DNA from 2 places in the Pantoea sp. X-Soil-ISGK-285 genome. Region 1 is predicted to be linked to the other one. Evidence: riboswitches for the same ligand, from Rfam matches in the RefSeq annotation. Region 1 holds a riboswitch; the other holds the start of a gene.
What was found. Region 1 has a riboswitch for thiamine pyrophosphate ahead of AC6I8B_RS21090 (FAD-dependent oxidoreductase). Riboswitches for the same ligand answer to the same signal wherever they lie in the genome.

Region 1 (3,308 bases):
CAAAAGGATCGGGCTGCAGCGTGTCGGCATGGCCAATCACCTCCAGCTTGATCCACGGTGTGTCGAACAGTTCACGCGCCATCTGCGCCGTCGTCACCGCCTCTTTCACCGTGTGGCAACCCGCCGTATTCGGCAGAATACGTTTGTTGAGCTGTTGCAGCAGCGTGCGGAAAGCGCCGCCTTCACTGCCTTCCCGTCGCAGGCTGACGGTAATAATCTCCGCGCCTGACGCGTTGATCGCCTGATGCAGAATGTCCGGTGACGGATAACCGGCCGTGCCGAGCAGAAATCGGGATTGCGGAGTAAATTGATAGAACATGGTTAACCTCCCTGCATCGGTGACAGGATTTCGAGCTGGTTGCCCGCCTCAAGTTGCTGGCTGGCATAGCGGCTACGCGGTACAAACTCCCCGTTCAGCGCGGTGGCGACGGTCCGCGGATCGATCTGCTGCTCCGCCATAAGTTCCGCCAGCGTCGTTGCGCTGGTTTCAATCGTGCGGCCATTCAGTTCAACGCGCATGAGTCATCTCCTGAGTCAGTTGCAACATAAGTTTTTCAGCCATGATCGGGGCCAGCAAAAAGCCGTGGCGGTAGAGGCCGTTAAGTGAGAAACGGCCATTTTCGTAGCGGACTTCCGGCAGGTTCTGCCGATAAGCAGGACGCAGACCGGTGCCACTCTCCACAATCCGCGCTTCAGCCAGCGCCGGGTGCAGGCTGTAAGCGGCGCTGAGCAGTTCCATCATCGCCCGGGCGCTGATCGGGCTGCTGTCGTGGCTTTCCACCATGGTGGCACCCAGCATGAAGTGGCCCCCGTCACGCGGCACCAGATAGCAGGGAAAGCGCGGGTGCAGCAGCCGGACAGGACGGGAGAGTTGTACGTCGGATGTGTGCAGGATCACCATTTCGCCCCGCACGGCGCGCAGGGCGGGCTGCCGATCGGTGGCGTGGATGCCACGGCAGTCGATGATTTTGCCGCCGGGTTTACCGCTGTGAAAGAGGACGCCAGCCTGTTGCAGTTTGTCGCGCAGTTGCTGCAAGGCGCGGCGCGGTTCGAGATGCGCCTCTGCGGCGAAAAACAGGCCGCGGGCAAAGCGGTTTTCCAGCGCGGGCTCAATGTCACCGGGAGAGACCCACTGATGCTGCTGCGTCATGCTGGCGAAGCGCGTCAGTTCGCGGCTGTCACGCGGCGGAGCAACCACCAGCGTACCCTGCTGTTCCACGCCATCAACGCGTTTCGCCCACCAGCTGGCCGCGTGCTGGCCCCATTCGATCACCTGTGGCGGTGCGCTTTCTGCTTCACACCAGGGCGCGAGCATGCCGCCCGCCCAGTGCGAGGCCGCACGGCAGTCAGGCTGAGTAATAACTTCGACCGTTTCTCCCCGCTCCAGCAGCAGCGTGGCGACACAAAGCCCGGCAACGCCGCTGCCGAGCACCGACCAGCGGCTCATGGTGTCCACCGGACAGGAAAAGAAAGATTCAGGATGAGATTTTTCAATGTGGCCTCGTTATCAGTTAACGAAGACCCATGATACAGAGGGAAAAGGCAGGAACGTTGCGAATGCGCCCCTGCGGCAAGTATCTGATGAGATACCCGTCTTCCTACGCCAGTATCAACTGGGTCAGGTTCTAAGGGTCGCTAAGCCGCGCGGTGCGCTATTAGCCTCTCAGTCTCTCTGGCGAGACTCCCCTGACGGGTTTAGTTGTAAGTTAAGCAGACAGCTTCGTCAAGCAGACTGCATGGAACCGGGTCAGAAAATCGGACTTAACCGGCAGAACCGAAATGCCAGTCAGTTGCGGTTGCCAGCGTCAAAAAGGGGCCCGCCAGCGTCTGGTTGTGATGCGCAATAATCTTCTCCGCAGAGAGGTGGGGATTATCGACGGTGGTGTGCGCATCGGAAATCAGTACGACGTTAAAACCCAGCTCCGGGGCTGCCCGACAGGTAGTATCAACGCAGAACTCCGTTTTCATCCCCGCAATCACCAGTTGCTTAATGCCCTTTTGCTTCAGCTGAAGCTGCAGGCCAGTATCCCTGAAACAGCTGGGATATCTTTTGGTGAAGACGACATCACTCTGCGGGTTAACCTGCAATTCCGGGATCAGGCGCGTCAGCGGGCTTTGCTCGTTAAAAGGGGAATCATCCGGGCCGATATGTCGTGCGAAAAAGAGGGGGACGGCAGAAGCCCGGGCTTTAGTAATGAGAAGTGAGATGTTCGACAAGATCGAATTTGCGGCGAAGGGAGCCTCCGGACCATTAAAAAGGCCCTGCTGCATGTCGATAATTAAAAGTGCACTTTCAGATGTAACCATGACCTGTCTCCATTCAGTTTTTAAGAACGGAGAACAGCTCCCCGTCCGGTTCGGCGGGGAGTGAGAATCTGTTGTGTCAGGTGCCAGTCACAGAGTCGCTCACGCCGCCGCCAGAGGCGGTGGTGGTGGTGACGGTGGTGAAAGACTGAACTGACATAAACATTTTCTGACCCTGAGTTAATGCGTTCGGTGAAGTCACCCTCAGAAGGATGGCGCTGACATCTACATTACCCTGTACGCCGTCGCTTTTAAAGCGCCTGCAGCGATTGGGTTACCGCATCGGTTATTTCACGAATGCGCGGTTCGGCGCGGCGATAGTAAGTCCATTTCCCGACTTTGCTGGCTTCAACCAGCCCCGCATTGTGAAGTGCTTTCAGGCATAACGAGGTGGCGGGCTGTGATAAGCCCGCCTTGTCCTGTATGAGGCTGGCACAGACGCCATACTGATCGAAGGGATAGAGCTGGGTATAGCCCGCAAACGCTTCGTCAGGATCTTTAAGCCACTTCAGCACTGCCACTCTGGTCGGGTTGGACAGTAACTTCAGGGCATTTTCGGGTGACATGCCGCCTCACAGAATATCAGGATGGATAAAATGGATAGTCAGTATAGCCTTTCTCAGTGCCGCCATACAGGGAGGCGTGATCGACCTCATTCAGCGGATATCCTGATTTAATCCGCGCGGGCAGATCGGGATTAGCGATAAATGAGCGGCCAAAACCAAACAGATCGCCCCAGCCTTTTTCCAGCACATGCTGTGCTTTTTCAGCCGTGTAGCGACCCGAATAGATGATCGGAGAGCGGAATGTTTCCCGCAGCGCGACCCGGAAGCTCTCTGGCATCTCCGGGCTGTTGTCCCAGTCGGCTTCAGCAATGGAGAGATAGCCAACTTCCAGCTCGTTCAGCAGTGCTGCTGCGCGGATGTAGGTCGCGTGTGGATCACTTTCAACCAGACCGAGATAGACGCGCTCTTCGTCGGTACTGGTAAACAGAGGCGCAAATC
Region 2 (3,308 bases), on a different replicon from region 1:
ACAGAGCGCTTTTCATCGGGAGTTCCTCTTTTATGTCCTCATCACGTCTGAAGCAGCAGTTCATTCGCCTGTGGCAGAGCTGTCAGGGGCAAACGCAGGAGATTACCCTTAGCGAACTGGCTGACCTGCTGCACTGCTCGCGCCGCCATATGCGCAATCTGCTCAACCGGATGCAGGCCGCGGGCTGGCTAATCTGGCAGGCGGAAGCCGGACGCGGCAAGCGTTCACAGCTTACCTTCTGCTATACCGGACTGGCTTTGCAGCAGCAGCGTGCCGAGGATTTGCTGGAGCAGGATCGCATCGATCAGCTGGTCCAGCTGGTGGGCGATAAAAATCAGGTACGGCAGATGATCGCCGCGCATCTGGGCCGCAGTTTCCGTCAGGGCAAGCATATCCTGCGGGTGCTCTACTATCGTCCGCTGCTCAATCTGCTGCCCGGTTCGCCGCTGCGGCGCTCCGAAACCCACATTGCGCGACAGATTTTCAACGGCCTGACGCGGATAAATGAGGAAAACGGGGAAATCGAGCCCGATATTGCGCACCACTGGCAGCAGACTTCCCCGCTTCACTGGCGCTTTTTTCTGCGTCCGGCGATTCGCTTTCATCACGGCAGAGAACTGGAAATGGAGGATGTGCTGGCCACGCTTGAGCGTCAGCGCCCTCATCCGCTCTTTTCCCATATCGAGCAGATCGACTCGCCCGCGCCCTGGACGCTGGATATCCGCTTAAGCCAGCCCGATGAAGGGTTGCCCTGGCTGCTGGGCAGCGTCAGTGCGATGATCCTGCCGCGCGAATGGCCGACGCTGCACGATTTTGCCCGCCAGCCGGTTGGCACCGGTCCTTACCGGGTGATCCGCAATCAGGAGAGTCAGCTGAAGATCGAAGCGTTTGATGACTATTTTGGTTTTCGCGCCCTGATTGATGATGTCTCGATCTGGGTACTGCCCGACATCAGCGATGAGCTGGTCTATGCCGGTGTCCGTCTGCAGGGCGACGGAGCCGATGAGGTTCAGGAGGAGAGCCGCCTTGAAGAGGGCTGCTACTATCTGCTGTTCGACCAGCGTTCAGAACAGGGACGCAACGAGGCGGTCCGGCGCTGGGTCAGCTACCTGTTTAATCCTATCGCCCTGCTCAATCACGCCGGTGTCGGCTACCAGCGCTACTGGTTTCCGGCGTATGGCCTGCTGCCGCGATGGCATCACCGGCGCGACCTGACGCCAGTGGAAAAACCGCCCGGCTTAACCCACCTGACGCTGACCTGGTACAGCCAGCACGTGGAGCATGAAGGCATCGCTAACGCGCTGCGTCCGCTATTGGCAGAACATGGCGTCACGCTGGAGACCCGCGAGATCAGCTACGAAAGCTGGTATCAGGGCGAAGCGGAAAGTGATATCTGGCTTGGCAGCGTGAACTTTACCCTGCCGCTGAATTATTCTCTGTTTGCGCAGCTTTATGAGATCCCGTTGCTGCATCACTGTCTGCCGATCGACTGGCACAGCGATGCGGCCCGCTGGCGCGAGAAAACGCTGCCGCTGGCCGAATGGAGTAAACAGTTAGTCGAAGAAGCGGGTCTTCATCCGCTGTTTCACCACTGGCTGTTGCTTGAAGGTCAGCGCAGCATGCGCGGCGTTCGGATGAATACGCTGGGCTGGTTTGATTTTAAATCCGCCTGGTTCGCGCCACCCGCGCTGTGAGGCTTTCGCCCCGGCGCTGAAATGACTAGAATGTGACGTTCTCAACGGGGTGCCGCCTGCCAACAGCAAGCAGCTGAGAGATACCCGTCGAACCTGATTCGGTTAATACCGACGTAGGGATTTGGGAGGCCTTTGTGCTCAGATCCTTTGCGACTCATCCCCTATTCTCCTGAAGGAGCGCAAAGTGTTAAACAAAGTTCTGCCGGTGCTGCTGTTACTCTCCGCCCCCGTTCTGGCGGCTAAGCCGGTTCTCACGGTCTACACCTACGACTCCTTCTCCGCTGACTGGGGCCCTGGACCGGCGGTTAAAAAAGCCTTCGAGGCGCAGTGCAACTGCGAGCTGAAATTCGTCACGCTGGAAGATGGCGTGTCGCTGCTGAACCGCGTGCGAATGGAAGGAAAAAACAGCAAAGCCGATCTGGTACTGGGGCTGGATAACAATCTGGTACAGGCGGCGCAGAAAACCGGTCTGTTTGCCGAAAGTCAGGTCGATTCCTCGACATTAAAACTGCCCGGCGGCTGGCACAACACCACCTTCGTGCCGTTTGATTATGGCTACTTCGCGTTTGTCTATGACAAAACCCGGCTGAAGAATCCGCCAAAAAGCCTGAAAGAGCTGGTCGACAGCCCGGAAAAGTGGCGGGTGATCTACGAAGATCCCCGAACCAGCACCCCCGGCTTAGGCCTGCTGTTGTGGATGCAGAAAGTCTATGGCGATCAGGCACCGCAGGCGTGGCAAAAGCTGGCGCAGAAAACCGTGACGGTGACCAAAGGCTGGAGTGAAGCCTATGGCCTGTTCCTCAAGGGCGAAGGCGATCTGGTGCTGAGCTACACCACCTCACCGGCTTACCACATCATCGAAGAGAAAAAAGAGAACTATGCCGCCGCGCCGTTTGCAGAGGGCCACTATCTGCAGGTTGAAGTTGCCGCGCAGTTAGCCAGCAGCAAACAGCCGGCGCTGGCACAGCAATTCATGAAGTTTATGGTGTCACCCGACTTCCAGCGCACTATCCCGACCGGTAACTGGATGTACCCGGTAATCGACACGCCGCTGCCTGCCGGTTTTAGCGCGCTCACTGTGCCCGCCACCGCCCTGCAGTTCTCGCCGGAAGAGGTTGCCAGCCAGCGTTCAGGCTGGATCAGCCAGTGGCAACGCGCCGTCAGCCGCTGATGCCGCGCTGGCTTATCCCCGGTTCGCTCGCCACGCTGCTGTTAATCAGCGTGGCGCTGCTGGCCTTCGGTGCACTCTGGAGCGCCGCGCCAGAGAATGACTGGCGCAGCGTGCTGCAGGATGATTACCTGCATCACGTTATCGCCTTCTCTTTTGGTCAGGCGCTGCTCTCCGCGCTGTTGTCGCTGCTGCCAGCGGTGCCGCTGGCGCGCGCGCTCTATCGACGCCGTTTCCCTGGCCGTCAGCTGCTGCTGCGTCTGTGCGCCATGACCCTGGTGCTGCCGGTGCTGGTGGCGGTATTTGGTCTGCTCACCGTCTATGGTCGTGTCGGCTGGCTGGCGCAGCTGTGCCAGCTGGCAGGGATTGATTACCACTTCTCTCCCTACGGTCTGTCGGGCATTTTGCTGGCGCACGTCTTCTTTAACCTGCCGCTGGCGACCCGC

Region 2: it holds a riboswitch for thiamine pyrophosphate, as region 1 does, so the genes downstream of both, thiB (thiamine ABC transporter substrate binding subunit) here and AC6I8B_RS21090 (FAD-dependent oxidoreductase) in region 1, are expected to answer to the same signal.

Annotation. Positions count from the first base shown of each region.
Region 1 is NZ_AP035939.1:384,522-387,829, forward strand. It holds gene AC6I8B_RS21080 (thiazole synthase) at 1-319, opposite strand, end outside; gene thiS (sulfur carrier protein ThiS) at 322-519, opposite strand; gene AC6I8B_RS21090 (FAD-dependent oxidoreductase) at 509-1,447, opposite strand; TPP riboswitch at 1,579-1,698, opposite strand; gene AC6I8B_RS21095 (cysteine hydrolase family protein) at 1,762-2,307, opposite strand; gene AC6I8B_RS21100 (ArsR/SmtB family transcription factor) at 2,556-2,870, opposite strand; gene AC6I8B_RS21105 (alkene reductase) at 2,887-3,308, opposite strand, start outside.
Region 2 is NZ_AP035938.1:720,460-723,767, reverse strand. It holds gene sgrR (HTH-type transcriptional regulator SgrR) at 33-1,694, shown strand; TPP riboswitch at 1,730-1,832, shown strand; gene thiB (thiamine ABC transporter substrate binding subunit) at 1,879-2,865, shown strand; gene thiP (thiamine/thiamine pyrophosphate ABC transporter permease ThiP) at 2,841-3,308, shown strand, end outside.